2 regions of the Nocardioides panacis genome follow, and region 1 is predicted to be linked to the other one. Evidence: predicted binding sites of a transcription regulator. Region 1 holds the regulator's gene; the other holds the start of a gene.
What was found. Region 1 encodes LexA, which represses DNA repair genes until DNA is damaged. Its sites were predicted from a motif close to TCGAACANNTGTTCGA; they were not measured.

Region 1 (7,425 bases):
TGGTCCTCCATCCAGGTCGCGGTGCCCTCCATCAGCCACGGGTCCTCGGACCAGTCGTAGGCGAACTGGACCGCGTGGAACAGCTCGTGCGCGGCGGTCACCCGGAGGTTGTCCACCGGCGTGCGGGTGCCGCCGAACTCGGTGGCGGCGTAGTCGTTGTCCAGCACGCAGTAGCCGTAGACGGCCCGGACCGAGGTGCGCGCGGTGTCGTCGGGGACGCAGTAGCCGTAGAGGCCCTGGTCACCGATGTTCGCGAGGTAGACGTCGAGCCGGCCGTCCCCGCCGTTGTCGATGGCCGCGGTGTCCGGGACCGGTGTGCGGTAGCCCATCACGGCGGTCTCGGCCGTGTAGACCGCGTCGACCGTCTGCAGGGTCAGGCTGACCCAGGACGGCACCGTGGCGGGGTCGCCGTCGGAGCCGGTGGGCGCGTTCGCGTCGTTCTCCACCCAGTGCACGCAGACCGTGGCCGTGCAGACCATCGCGGCCGGCACGGTGTACTTCGGCTCGCCGCCGACCGCGTTCGACCCGTCGGTGGGCCGGCGCAGGATGTGCCGGGCGGAGCGGCGCTCGGCCGGGGTGGCCAGGTCGTGGGCGCGCAGCGCGAGCTCGCGCAGCACCAGGGTGCCGTCGCGGGTGGGCTGCGTGGCCGGGCGGTCGGCGCGCGACTGCGGGGCACTGGTCGTGGGTGCGAACAGGTCCTGGGCGCCGGCCAGCGCCCGGGTGGCCGCGGTCGCCGGGTCCTGCACGGGCTCGGGGGTGGTGCCCTCGCCGACGGTAGGTGCGGGCGCGGGGGCGGTGGTCGCCGTGGTGACGTCCGGACCGGGGTCCGCCACGGCGACGGCGCTGCCGAGGGGCCCGACGAGCAGAGTCGTCGTGAGAGCGAGGGTGAGCAGTTGTCCGATCACGGGAGACACCGGTCTGTGAGAGGGACAGTCAGCCTAGCCTCGGTGGGACGGTCGGTGCCGCGTGTCGCGAGATCTGCCGGGACGATCTGGGGAAAGCCGGACAGAGCGGCGGACGCGACGACGGACCGCCCCGTGAGGGGACGGTCCGTCGGTCGTGCGGAGCGGTCAGACGCGGCGCAGAACCGCGGTGACCTTGCCCAAGATCGTGGCGTTCGTGCCGTCGATCGGGTCGTAGGCCTGGTTGTGCGGCAGCAGCCACACCTGGCCGTTCTTGCGCTGGAAGGTCTTGACCGTCGCCTCGCCGTCGATGAGCGCGGCGACGATCTCGCCGTTCTCGGCGGTCTGCTCCTGGCGGACCACGACGTAGTCGCCGTTGCAGATCGCCGCGTCGATCATCGAGTCGCCGACGACCTCGAGCATGAACAGGGTGCCCTCGCCGACCAGGCTCTTGGGCAGCGGCATGATCTCCTCGACCCGCTCGTCGGCCAGGATCGGGCCGCCGGCCGCGATCCGGCCGACCATCGGCACGTAGGTCGCCGCGGGCATCGCGTCGCCGACGCCGGTCTCGTCCACGGACTCCGCCTCGTCGGGGTTGAACACCGACAGTGCCCGGGGGCGGTTGGGGTCCCGCTTGAGGTAGCCCTTCTCCTCGAGCACGCGCAGCTGGTGGGCGACCGACGAGGAGCTGGTCAGGCCGACCCGTTCGCCGATCTCGCGCATGCTGGGCGGGTAGCCGCGACGCTCGATCGAGTCCCGGATCACCGTCAGCACGCGCTGCTGGCGCGGGGTCAGGCCGTGGGCGTCCGGGGGGCCGTCCGGGAGCTCCGCGACGTCGGCTCCGCCGCCGGTGTCCTTGCGCTTGCCTGCCATGGGGTTGCTCCTTCTGCCGCGTTCCGCTCGCCTGACCGTGCTGTCACGTTAGTCGTCGGGCGACGCGTTGTTCAAACATTTGTTCGAACGGCGTGTCGCCCGGCGACGGTGCCGTCGACGGGTCCCGGAGGTCGTCTGGTTGGCTCCTGGGCATGGACAGTGCGGTGGTGACCGGGGCGGGCCGGGGCATCGGGCGGGCGGTCGCGGCGCTGCTCGTGGAGCGTGGGTACGCCGTCGTGGTGACCGACGTGGACGGTGCGGCCGCCCGTCGTACGGCGGGCGAGGTGGGTGCGGTCGCCGGGCTCGCGCACGACGTGCGCGACGAGGCGGCGCACGTCCTGGTCGCCGGGGAGGCGGCCCGCCACGGCCGGCTCGCGGTCTGGGTGAACAACGCCGGCGTGGGTGACGACGGCACCCTGGTCGAGCTCGCGTCATCGTCGGTGGACGCCCTGGTCGACGTCAACCTCAAGGGCGTGCTGTGGGGGATGCGGGCAGCGCTCGCCGCGTTCGGGGACGGCGGCGGTGACGTCGTCAACGTCGCGTCGTCCTCCGGCCTCGGCCCCGTCCCGGGTCTCGCGGTGTACGCCGCGACGAAGGCGGCCGTCGTCTCGATCACCATGTCCGCGAGCGTCGAGGTGCCCCGCGGGGTCCGGGTGCACGCGCTGTGCCCGGACGGAGTCGACACCGCGATTGTCGAGGGGATGCGCCCCGACGGGCCGGCCAAGGCGATCGTGCACTCGTCCGGCCGGCTGCTCACCGTGGAGGAGGTGGCCCGTGCGGCGGTCGCGCTGGTCGGCTCGCGCCGGGTGGTGCGCAGCCTGCCGGCCTGGCGGGGAGCCCTCGTCCGCGTCGGGTCGCTGGCCCCGTCGCGATCGGCTGCGGGGTTCCGGCTGTTCGCCCGGGTCGGCCGCCGGGTGATGGAGCGCCGCGGATAGGTTCGAACGTTTGTTCGCTCAGGGTCTTGATCCGTTCGAACACATGCTCTAATGTCGCACATGTGTTCGATCGAACAGCCGTTCGAGGAGCAGCTTCCGGAAACTGTCGGAGGTCCTCGATAGAACTTCGGTCATGGACGCACCGTTCGACTCCCCGACCGACTCCTTCCCCAGGAGGTCCCAGATGAGCACCATCGCGATGAACCCCGGTTTCACCCGTGAGCGCGCCAGCCGCGCCCCGCGGACGACACCCGTCCGCCTGACCCGTCGTGGCCAGGTCGTGGCCGTGGTGCTGTTCCTCGGGCTGCTGCTCGCGGTGCTGACGGTCTACGGCTCGCACTCCGCTGCCACCGGTGAGGCCGGTGCCCCGGTCGCCACGCGGACCGTCGAGGTCGGCCAGGGCGACACCCTCTGGGCGATCGCCTCGGAGACCGCCGAGCCCGGCCACGTCCGCGAGATGGTGCACCAGATCCAGGAGCTCAACGCGCTGCCCAGCGCCGCGCTGCGGGTCGGCCAGGAGATCGCGGTCCCGGTGCGCTGACGCACCCACAGGCTTGCCGACGACCTCCTCGACCCGGGTCGACGGCTTGAGGGGAAACGAGGGGCGGGTCCGCGCTCATGCAGCCGCGGCCCGCCCCTCGTTCTCTGTTTGCCACCGCCGTCCCGCCCCGACTGGTCGAGCTTGTCGAGACCAGTCCGGAGCTGCGGAACGAACCAGGCCTCCCCGGTCCCGGTCGACGCCGGTTCCGTTCCGCAGCTACTGGTAGTCGCCCGACAGCACCGCGGTGGCCTCACTGATCCGCAGCGAGGAGGTCGGCCCGGCGATCGTGACGGTCTCCGGGATGGCCTGCCAGCCGCCGTTCCCCACCCGGAAGCGCGCCGAGTAGGTGACGTCGACGCTGGGCGCCACCGTGGTGTGCGCGTCGGTGTAGCTATGGGTGATGTCCGTGGCCGGGTACGGCGCCCCCGGCGTCGAGGTGGTCGCAGACGTCCCGTCCCCGTAGTGCCACGCGAACGAGGTGGGCGTCGCCTCCACGTCGACCGACTGGCCGAGCAGGGTGAGGGTGCGGGTGAACGTCTGCGGGTCCGCGTAGAAGATCGTCGCGAAGTTGACCAGCGTCTTGTCCCGCGGCTGGGTGCGCGCCTGCAGGGCCGGCAGTCCGATCCGGCGGAGCGCCGTGAGGACGAGTCCGGGCGTCACCTGGGGCTTGGGCGTCGCGGCAGGCGGCGGTCCTGCGGGGCCGGCGCACTGAGTGGTCAATGGCTTCCAGTCACCTGCCGGGGTCTGGCCCCATAGACGCCAGACGCGCTCGGCTGGGTCCGGGCAAATGTTGGCCTGGGCGCAGTCCAAGGATTGGCCGGGTACCTCGCTTGGTTCCGAGCCTGCACACACCGAGACCCATCGATACTTGATGAAGTTGGGCTGACCGGCACTTGCACTGGCATCGTCGCCGTCACCTGTGGTGGAGGGTGCGAGGTCCATTTCGCCCGCGCTGGCACAGGACATTCCGATGTCGAGAACGCTGTCGCTTGAGGTTCCGGAGGCGTCGCAACCATCGGCCCGCACAGGCAGGTTCAGTCCCGCCAGACTCGTCCACAGCAGTGACCCGACCATTATCAAAGCAACGCGCGGACGGCTCATGACACCAGATCCAGACGTTCAACGCTCCAGCCGACCAGCGTCCATCGCAAGTGCATGGTCATGGGTTGCCGGCCGCCCTTGTATCGCTTGGTGGGCCCTTTGTTGGTCTGTTTGACGACTTCGGGGGGCTGCAAGACGCCGAGGTCCAGGATTGGTCTCCGCTTTGGTTGCTTGGGAACAGGGGCCACCGTCGTCAACTGCCATCCGGAAGATCGAATGGTCCCGCCCGCGTTGTAGATCCGATTAATGTTCTTCCGTATGGCAGAACATGACACGCAGCGAGGTGTCCCGAGCGTCGCTAGGTCAGCCGTTATCCCTGTCCTGGCTGCAAAATTGACAGTGTCGATGTAGAAGCGCGCGAAAGCCTTAGCGCTGGCTGCGGAGGTGCCTCTCGCCTCCTCGGGCAGCACCGGGGCGGTCGGTGACGTCGACGCACTAGGGCTCACGCTCGGTGCCGCGCTGGTGCTCGGCAGCGGCTGGGGCTTGGCGGAGTCCGTGCACCCCGACACGGCGGCGGCGAGGGCCACGAGAACCGCGGCCAGCCTGCGAACGCTCTGTGTCACGACGCGCCCCCCTCACCCTCGACCCGAGACCGCGCGCGGACAAACCGGACTCGTCTCCGGCAACCTACCCACGGCCCGCGCGATCGGGAAAGACCTCTCCGCTGATCTGTGGACAACCCCGACCGGTTCGGGAGCGCGGCACCGTGATGAATGGGAGGATCCGGGCATGCAGCAGGAGGGCGTCGCGGAGACGCGCGCGCCGTACCGGCTCCGTGTCCACCAGGCCCGGGCCCTCGACGCGATCGAGCGGGCCGAGGCGACGGGGGCCCGGCGCTCCTGGGTGGTGCTGCCCCCGGGCGCCGGCAAGACCCTGGTCGGGCTGGAGACCGCGCGCCGCCGCGGGCGCACCACCGTCGTGCTCGGCCCGAACACCGCGATCCAGTCCCAGTGGCTGCGCGGCTGGACCGACCTCGTCGGGGACGGCGACCAGGCGAGCGGCACCCGGGCGGTCGACACGTTCTTCACCGCGCTGACCTACCAGTCGCTCGCCACGTTCGACCCGGACGCGGAGGTCGACGAGGACGGGGTCGAGACGGGCGCCGCCGAGGAGGGCAGCCTGCTCGACCGGCTGCACCCGAACGGGCGCGCGCTCGTCGAGCGGCTCAAGGAGGTCGGCGACCTGACCCTGGTCCTCGACGAATGCCACCACCTCCTGCAGGTCTGGGGCCGGCTGCTGCAGGAGGTCCTCGACGAGCTGCCCGACGCGTTCGTCCTGGGTCTGACCGCGACACCGCCGGACACCCTCACCGCCGACCAGCGGGTGCTCGTCGACGAGCTGTTCGGCGACTCGGTCTTCAGCGTCAGCATCCCGGCCGTCGTCCGGGAGGGCGACCTGGCGCCGTTCGCGGAGCTGGCCTGGCTGACCACGCCGACCTCGACCGAGAACGACTGGCTGGCCGCGCAGGGCGAACGGTTCGCGGAGCTGACCACGGCGCTCAGCGACCCGGCGTACGGCTCGACGGGGTTCTTCGCCTGGCTCGACGAGAGGTACGACGCCGGCGAACCACCCGACGCCGCGCTGCGCATGGTGCACGCCGGGCTGATGACGCTGCCGGACGGCGCGCGGCTCTCCGAGCGGCACCGGCACGACCCCGGCGCCGAGGACTGGGTCCTGCTGCTCGAGGGCTGGGCGGCGCACCTGCGCACCACCGGCGAGGACGACGCGGTGCTGGAGCGGATCCGGGCGGTGCTGCCGTCGGTGGGCTACCAGCTCACCCGGCGCGGGATCCGCCGCGGTCGCAGCCCGGTGGACCGGGTGCTGGCCCGCAGCGAGGCGAAGGTCGTGGCGCTGACCGAGATCGTCGGCGCCGAGCGCCGCGGGCTGGGGGAGCGGATGCGCATGCTGGTGCTCTGCGACCACGAGCAGGCCACCGCGACGCTGCCGGCGGACCTCGACGGCGTGCTGTCCCAGGAGGCCGGCTCGGCCCGGCTCGCGCTGCGGCACCTCGAGGACGCGCTGCCGGACCTGCACCCGGTGCTCGTCACCGGCCGCACCGTGACCGGGTCGGCCGAGACGATGAAGGCGCTGCACGTGTACGTCGCGACGTACGACCCGGACCTGGCGCTGCGGGCCGAGCAGGGCCGCTGGACCAGCCGCGAGTGGGTGCCGTGGGTGACGCGGTTCTTCGAGGAGGGCCACTGCCACGTCCTGGTCGGCACCCGCGGCCTGCTCGGGGAGGGCTGGGACGCCCGGGCGGTCACCGGGCTCGTCGACCTCACCACCGCGACCACGAGCACCGCCGTCGTGCAGACCCGCGGCCGCGCGCTGCGCACGGACCCGTACTGGCCCGAGAAGGTCGCGCTCACCTGGAGCGTGGTCTGCGTCAGCGAGGACCACCCCAAGGGCGGCAACGACTGGAACCGGTTCGTCCGCAAGCACGAGGGCTTCTACGGCGTCGACGCCGAGGGCGAGGTGGTCGCCGGGGTCGCGCACGTCGACGACGCGTTCTCCCCGTACGCCGCGCCGCCGGTCAGCGACTTCGACGCCGTCAACGCCCGGATGCTGGCCCGCGCCGAGGAGCGCGAGACCGTGCGGGAGGCCTGGGCCGTCGGCACGCCGTACACCGACACGTTCGTGCACACCGTCCGGATCACGACCCGCATCCCGGCCGCGCCGGTCACCGCGCCGGCGCCGGTGGTGCTGCACGACGGCGACCTGCGGCTGCGCGACGGCCGGCCCGCACCGTGGCGGCCGCACTTCGCGCTCGCCGTCGGCCTGGTGCTCGCGGCGCTGGCCTTCCTGCTGAACCTCACCCCGGCGGCCGTCGTCGGCATCGGGGTGGTCACGATGCTCGGCATCCAGACCACCGTCGCGGTGGACCGCGGCCGCCGGATCGCCGAGGACCTGGCGCGGCCGCCCGGCCTGGAGCAGGTCGCGTTCGCCGTCGCGGACGGGCTGCACTCCGCGGGCCTCACCTCGGCCGGGGCCGCAGCGGTCAGCGTCGAGGTGGACACCGTGGGGGAGCGGCGCTGCGCGCTGGAGGGCGTGCCGCCGGAGGAGTCGGCGGCGT
Region 2 (7,425 bases), 340 kb from region 1:
CTGTCGAGCCGGCTGGGGCTGCAGCACGAGGCGATCGAGGTCAGCCCGGAGTTCGACTTCTGGGAGTACGTCGTCGCGACCCTGACCCGTGGCGGCCGCGTCGACTACCTGATCTGCGACGAGGCCCAGTTCTACTCCGCCGCGCAGGTCGAGCAGCTGGCGCGGGTCGTCGACGAGCTCCAGGTGGACGTGTTCGCCTTCGGCATCCTCACCGACTTCCGCACCTCGATGTTCCCGGGCTCGGCGCGCCTGGTCGAGCTCGCCGACCGGATGCACGTGCTCCAGGTCGAGGCGCTGTGCTGGTGCGGCAAGCGGGCCACCCACAACGCCCGCACCGAGAACGGCGAGATGGTCACCGAGGGCGACGTGATCGTGGTCGGCGACGTCGACGACCACCAGCCCGCCGAGGTCGGCTACGAGGTGCTCTGCCGCCAGCACCACCGCCGCCGGCTCACCGCGTCCCGCGCGCAGGCGGTGTCGATGATCGGCGAGCCGCTGCCCTTCAGCTGACCAGCAGGGATGCGGTCGCTGTCCGGTGTGCGTAGGGTCGTCCGGGTTCGCGTCGCCCACCAGAGGACCTCCTCCATGCGCTGTGCCCCCCCTCCGCCGCTCCGTCTCGGCCCTGCTCGGGCTCTCCCTCGTCGGTGCCGCCCTCGTGGCGACCGGCCCCGTCGAGCAGTCCGACACCCGCCCGGTCTCGCAGTCGCGGCCGACGAACGCCGGCAAGGTGTTCCGCTGGGGCAACGCGCAGTGGGCCGACGACTTCATCGGTCCGGTGAAGGGCATGTGGGCGCAGAACCGGCCGGGCCAGGTCAACAACCAGCACGGCATGCTCACGATCAACGGCAGCGCCGGCGGCGGCGACGTCGTGGCCATGGTGGCCGGCCACGCGCGGCAGTACGGCCGCTGGGAGACCCGCGTCCGGGCCGAGCAGTACACCCGCAGCCACACGCCGTACCACGTGGTCGCGGAGCTCGTCCCGGTCGGCGACCACCGGTGCGGCGCACGGAGCATCGTGCTCTCCGACTACGCGCTCGGCTCGGACCGGGCCCGGATGGCGATCCGCAACCTCCCGAACGCCGAGTTCACCGCGAGCAAGCGCCTGAACCTGCGCCCCGGACCGTTCCACACCTACGCCGTCGAGGTGACCCCCTCGCACGTCTCCTGGTTCGTGGACACCCGCGTGGTGATGACCGAGCGTCGCGGCGAGGCGCTCTCGGGGGGCGTCGTACGCGTTCCGCTTCCGGCTCGCCGACCAGCCGGGCGCCCGGATGAACCCGGGACGGATGCAGATGGACTGGCTGCGCTACTACTCGCTGGCCCGGCACAACGCGAGGTCGATCGCCGCCCCGGCCGCCACCCGCGGGACCTACCCCCACGCCTGCTGACCCGGCGCCTCTGGCGGCGGGAGGCCCGCCGACCCGGCGCCTCTGGCGGCCGAAGGGCCGCTGACCCGGCGACTTTGGCGGCAGGAGGGCCGCTGACCCGGCGACTTTGGCGGCGGGAGGGGCGCTGACCCGGCGCCTCTGGCGGCGGGAGGCCCGCCGACCCGGTGCCTCTGGCGGCGGAAGGGCTGCTGACCCGGCGTGTCTGGCGAGGCGATCCCGGGATCGGTGCCGCCAGTGGCTGCGTTCGGGCGGGCGCGGGGTCGCAGGCGGCGCGACACCCACCACCCCATCCCGCTCGGCACAGGGTGGCGTCATCGGATGATCGTCCGGGTCGTCACGCGCGGTCAGAGCCGCGTCGCCAGAGTCGCCGGGTCGGCCGGCAACCGGGTTTTGCTGGGTCCGGGCTTTCGGGTGTTCGGTGCGCTGCGTCGTGGCCGGGTTTCGTCCCCAGGCCTCGGGGGGTGTGGGTTGTGCACGGGTGCGGACATCTGTTCGGAAGTGATGGCTGGTTGTTCTTAGCGTGGTGGGTATGTCGACGACCATCCGGACCGAGGACCAGGCGCATCCGATCGCCCGGTTCTCCGGCCGGCTGCACCGGGTGCTGGACGGGCTCGCGGAGGCGCCGGCGTGGTCGATGACCCCGGACGAGCAGCGCACGGTGGTGGTGGGGCTGGCCCGGGCCGAGGCCCGGCTGGCCGAGCTGCGGCTGCGGGTGCTGGCTGCGGCGGACCGCAACGACGTGGCCGCGGACTCGGCGGCGACCTCGACCGGTGCCTGGCTGGCCCAGGTCACTCGGCGGAGCCGGGGTGCCGCGCACGCCGAGGTGGCTCTCGCGGTGGCGTTGGACACCGGGTTCAGCGTGACCCGGGACGCGTTGGCCGCGGGCCGGGTCGATGTCGCCCAGGCGGCGGTGATCGTCCGTTCGATCCAGGCGTTGCCGCAGGGAGTGTCGGTGGTGGACCGGGGGCGGACCGAGGCGCACCTGGTGCGGGCGGCCGGCGAGTTCGACGCGGCGGCGCTGAAGGTGCTGGGGCGGCGGGTCTTGGAGGTGATCGACCCCGACGCCGCCGATCTCGCCGAGGGTGCCCGGTTGGAGGCCGAGGAGGCCGCGGCGGCCCGGGCGACGTTCCTGCAGCTGTCGGCGAACCCGGACGGCAGCCACACCGGCCGGTTCAAGATCCCGGCGCTGCACGCGGCGATGCTGACTAAGATGCTGCACGCCTTCACCAACCCCCGACACCAGCACCAGCACCAGCACCAGCCAAACAGCCGGGTGAGACTGTCGCGGCCCGAGCGGCTGGGGGAGGCGTTCTGCCGGCTCCTGGAGCGGGTGCCGGCCGACCGGCTGCCGTCGGCCGGCGGGATGTCGGCGACCGTGGTGGTGCTGCTGGACTACGACCAGCTGCTGTCCGGGCTCGGCACCGCCACCTTGGACACCGGGCAGCCCCTGTCGGCCGGTGCAGCCCGGCAGCTGGCCTGCGAGGCCGGGATAGTGCCCGCGGTCTGGCGGCGCGCCCTGGGGTCGCCTTCGGTGGTGCTGGATCTGGGGCGGCGGACCCGGCTGCACACCGAGGCCCAGCGCACCGCGCTGACCATCCGGGACCGGGGCTGCACCACGGTGGGCTGCGACCGGCCGGCCGCCTGGTGCCACGCCCACCACGACCAGCCCTGGTCCCAGGGCGGACCCACCAGCGTGGTGAACGGTCGGCTGCTGTGTGCGTTCCACCACGGCAAGGCCCACTCCCTGGCCTACGTCACCAGCCACTTGCCCACCGGACAGATCCAGTTCCACCGACGGACCTAGACACGGCCCATGGACGGTCGATACCGGCCGTGCCACTGTGGAAACGAAGCCCTGAAGGGAGGGGAGATCCCATGGAACAGCCCGTACAGCCGAGCGCCTGTCCCGACTGCCACGCCCTGACCGACGACCTGACTGCGCATGAGCGTTGGCACTCGCGCCTGGTCCACGACATCGCCGTGGCCGTCGACCAGGAGAACAGGCGCCGCGACGCGGCGCAGAGCCGTTGACGACGCGGAACGCGCTTCGCCGCACCTGACCCCGACCAGCGGGCCACTACGGTGCTCCCCATGGCGCGGGTGCTGGTGACGGGGATGTCAGGGACAGGCAAGACGACGGTCCTCGACGAGCTCCGACGCCGTGGACATCTCACCGTGGACACCGACTACGACGGGTGGGTGCTCGCGGACGGCACCTGGGACGAGCCCCGCCTGCAGCGGCTCCTCGGGTCGGTGCCTGACGTGGTCGTCTCGGGCACGGTCGAGAACCAGGGCCGCTTCTACGACCGCTTCGAGGAGGTCGTGCTGCTGAGCGCGCCGCTTCCCGTGCTGGTCGAGCGGGTGCGTGGGCGGACGAACAACCCCTACGGCGGGACGCCGGAGCAACGCGTCGAGATCGCACGGTACGTCGACACCGTGGAGCCGCTGCTGCGGCGAGGCGCGACCCTCGAGCTCGACGGCGAACGTCCGCCGGCCGAGCTCGTCGACGTGATCGAGGCCCTGGTCATCGGAACGGCGCTCTCGGGCGGTGGGGCCGGCGGCCCGGCTGCCAGGATGGTGACCATGCGCTCCCTCATCCGTCCCGACGAGCTGGCCGCCCTCCTGCCGGACGTGACCCTGCTCGACGTGCGCTACCAGCTCGGCCGCGCGGACGGGCTCGAGCAGTACCTCGCGGGTCACCTCCCCACCGCCGTGTACGTCGACCTCGGGACCGACCTCGCGGACCCGCCCGCGGAGCCGGTCGACGACGGGGGACGGCACCCGCTGCCGGACCCCGACAGGTTCGCCGAGGCGATGCGGCGCTGCGGCGTCAGCGCCGGGCGGACGGTCGTGGTCTACGACGACTGGTCGTCGATGGCGGCGACCCGGGCGTGGTGGCTGCTCACCTTCCACGGGCACCGGGACGTGCGGGTGCTCGACGGCGGCTGGGCGGCCTGGGCCGGGTCCGGCGGGGCGGTCGGGACCGACGTGCCCGACGTCGTGCCGGGCGACTTCCGGGCCGACCCGGGACACCTGCCGGTCGTCGACGCGGAGGGCGCGGCGCGGGTCGCCCGCGAGGGCGTGCTGCTCGACGCGCGGGCGGTCGAGCGCTTCCGGGGCGAGGTCGAGCCGGTGGACCCGGTCGCCGGCCACGTGCCCGGCGCCGTCAGCCTGCCCACCGCGGCGAACCTCGAGGACGGCCACTTCCGGTCGGTGGACGACCTGTCCGCGCAGTACGCCGTGACCGACGGGGTCGACCAGGTCGCGGCCTACTGCGGCTCCGGGGTGACCGCGACCCACGACCTGTTCGCGCTGCACCTGCTGGGCCGCCGTGGCGCGCTCTACCCGGGCAGTTGGAGCGGCTGGGTCAGCGACGACGCCCGACCGGTCGCCACCGGGCCGTGACCTCGGGCCGGGTCGCTCGTTGGACGGGTATCGAGGGTCGGCGTTCTCCCAGGGGCCCGGCCCTCGATTCCTGTCATCCGGCCGAGCAGCGACTCGAGCACCCCCGCCGCCGTCGGTACGTCGAGCAGCCCCGCCTCGTACGACGTCCAGCCGAACGTCGTCCGCCCGTCCAGGACCACCTCGTCGAGGGGCAGCGTCCCGGGGGCGAGCACCGTGCGGGCGCTCGCACCGGCCGTGCGGTGCTCGGCGCAGTCGCAGGCCGACCGCAGCAGCAGGGACGTCAGGTCGGAGGCGGCGTAGCGGCGGAGCACCACGCGGGTGCCCCGGGCGAGCAGGTGCAGCACGGTGTCACCGGAGCGGAGCCACAGCTGCACCGGCACGGCGTGGCTGGGGGAGAGCACGGTCCAGCCGCGTGCGGACAGCGCGGCGGTCCAGGTGCGGAAGGTGAGGGGTGTCGTCATGGGCGGAGTCCTGCGTCTGTCGCGGCGGCTGGGAACGGCGAGGGGCACCAGCCGGGCGGCTGGTGTCAGCGACAGCGACAACACAGGTGCAACATGATGCGGCACCCTACCAGTGCACGCCCTTGAACAGCCTGGCCAGCAGTTCCTGCTGGGGAGTGGTCTCGTCGGTGGCGCCCCCGCTGGCCGCCGCCGAGTCCGGGAACACCTGGTAGGCCAGGTGCAGCACCCGGAACGTGGTCTTGGGGGCGAGCGTGTGCGCGACCGCCCCGAGGTTGCCCAGCGCGGTGTTGACCTCGTGCGGCCGGTCCACCATCGCGGCGATCACCAGGTCGGCGGCCTGCGCGGGGGAGATGGTGGGGAACTTCCGGTAGATCTTCGTCGGCGCGATCATCGGGGTCCGCACCAGCGGCATGTGGATCGTGGAGAAGCCGATCCCGTCGCCGACCAGCTCGGAGGCGACCACGTTGCTCCAGGCGTCCAGCGCGGCCTTGGACGCGACGTACGCGCTGAACCGGGGCGGGTTGGTCTGCACGCCGATCGAGCTGACGTTCACGACGTGGCCGCGCTGCTGCTCGCGCATCCGCGGCAGCAGCCCCATGACCAGCCGGATCGCGCCGAAGTAGTTGAGCTGCATGGTGCGCTCGAAGTCGTGGAACCGGTCCTCGGAGAGCTGCAGCGAGCGGCGGATCGAGCGGCCCGCGTTGTTCACCACGAAGTCGATCGTCTCGTGCTCGGCGCACAGCTGCTCGCACAGCGAGTCGATCGCCTCGAGGTCGGACAGGTCGCAGCCGTAGACGTGCGCGCGGCCGCCGTGCGCCTCGATCTCGGCCCGGGTCTCCTCGAGCTTGTCCTTGCCACGGGCCACCAGGATCGGGATGCCGCCGGCCTGCGCGACCTTGAGGGCCACCACCTTGCCGATGCCGGAGGAGGCGCCGGTGATCACCACCCGGCGGTCCCGGAGCGTGTCGGTGATCGCGCCGTCCCGGGCGGTGTCGGTGTCGAGGTGCTCCTCCCAGTAGGTCCACAGCGTGGCGGCGTACCCCTCGAGGTCCGGGCAGGAGATCCCGGACCCGGCCAGCGCCCGCTCGGTGCGCCGGGACGCGAACACGGTCGGGAACGACACGTGCTCGAGCACCTCCGGGGGTACGCCGAGCCGGCCGACGGTCTCGCGCAGCAGGAGCTGGGCCGGCGCCGTGCGGACCAGCGCCTGGACCAGCCCACCGGGCTGCAGGGCACGGGGGAGCAGGCTGGTCGGCAGCACACCGGTGACCCGCCGGTCCAGGGGCACCGTGAACCGCGGCGCCCGGGCCGCGGCGGCGAACGTGTTGACCAGCTCGGTGGTGGGCTGCGGGTCCGGGTTGACCAGGTGGAACGCCTGCCCGTCGAGGTCGGGCCGGTGCGCGAGGTGGTCCATCGCCTTGGCGACGTAGTCGACCGGCACCACGTTGGTGTCGCCGAGGTCGATGCCCATCAGCGGCAGCCAGCCGGGGACGGTGTCGCGCAGCCGCTTGAGCAGCGGGAAGAAGTAGTAGGGCCCGTCGACCTTGTCCATCGCGCCGGTCTCGGAGTGCCCGACCACGACCGCCGGCCGGTAGACCCGCCACGGCACCGGGCTCTCCTCGCGGACGATCCGCTCGGACTCGAACTTGGTGCGGTGGTAGGCGGACGGCAGCCCCTGGCCGACGTCGAACATCGTCTCGTCGAAGACGCCGTGGTAGTCACCGGCGGCCGCGACCGAGGAGACCTGGTGGAACACCCCGACGTCGAGGGCGCCGGCCAGGTCGAGCGCGGACCGCGTCCCGCCGACGTTGAGCTGCTCGTTGAGCTCGTCGGGGGCGGTCATGTCGTAGATCGCCGCGAGGTGGAAGAAGTGGTCGACGCCGCCGCGGTGCTCGCGCACCCAGCGCTTCGCGACACCGAGGCCCGGCTTGGTGAGGTCGCCGGTCACCGTGGTCACCCGGGCCGGGTCACCCCAGGAGTGCAGCAGCCGCTCGACCCGGTCGCGCGAGCCCGCCCGGACCAGGACGAAGATCTCCCCGTCCCGGTTGTCGAGCAGCTCCTGGACGAGGTGCCGGCCGATGAACCCGGTCGCGCCGGTCACGAAGTAGGACATGCCCGATCACATTACTGACAGGTAACCCGGTTGGCCAGAGCCACGCCGGGCGCTGTCG

Region 2: KRR39_RS06815 (HNH endonuclease signature motif containing protein) is a predicted target of LexA. The motif match lies at 1,869-1,884, and genes of this name have one in related genera.

The regions. Positions count from the first base shown of each region.
Region 1 is NZ_CP077062.1:1,069,970-1,077,394, forward strand. It holds gene KRR39_RS05310 (MXAN_6640 family putative metalloprotease) at 1-905, opposite strand, end outside; gene lexA (transcriptional repressor LexA) at 1,071-1,775, opposite strand; gene KRR39_RS05320 (SDR family NAD(P)-dependent oxidoreductase) at 1,928-2,710, shown strand; gene KRR39_RS05325 (LysM peptidoglycan-binding domain-containing protein) at 2,844-3,251, shown strand; gene KRR39_RS05330 (hypothetical protein) at 3,468-3,911, opposite strand; gene KRR39_RS25920 (DUF6318 family protein) at 4,349-4,915, opposite strand; gene KRR39_RS05335 (DEAD/DEAH box helicase) at 5,082-7,425, shown strand, end outside.
Region 2 is NZ_CP077062.1:1,406,705-1,414,129, forward strand. It holds gene KRR39_RS06805 (thymidine kinase) at 1-510, shown strand, start outside; gene KRR39_RS06810 (LamG domain-containing protein) at 593-1,516, shown strand; gene KRR39_RS06815 (HNH endonuclease signature motif containing protein) at 1,918-3,192, shown strand; gene KRR39_RS06820 (hypothetical protein) at 3,264-3,419, shown strand; gene KRR39_RS25955 (rhodanese-like domain-containing protein) at 3,480-4,793, shown strand; gene KRR39_RS06830 (hypothetical protein) at 4,730-5,254, opposite strand; gene KRR39_RS06835 (SDR family oxidoreductase) at 5,361-7,367, opposite strand.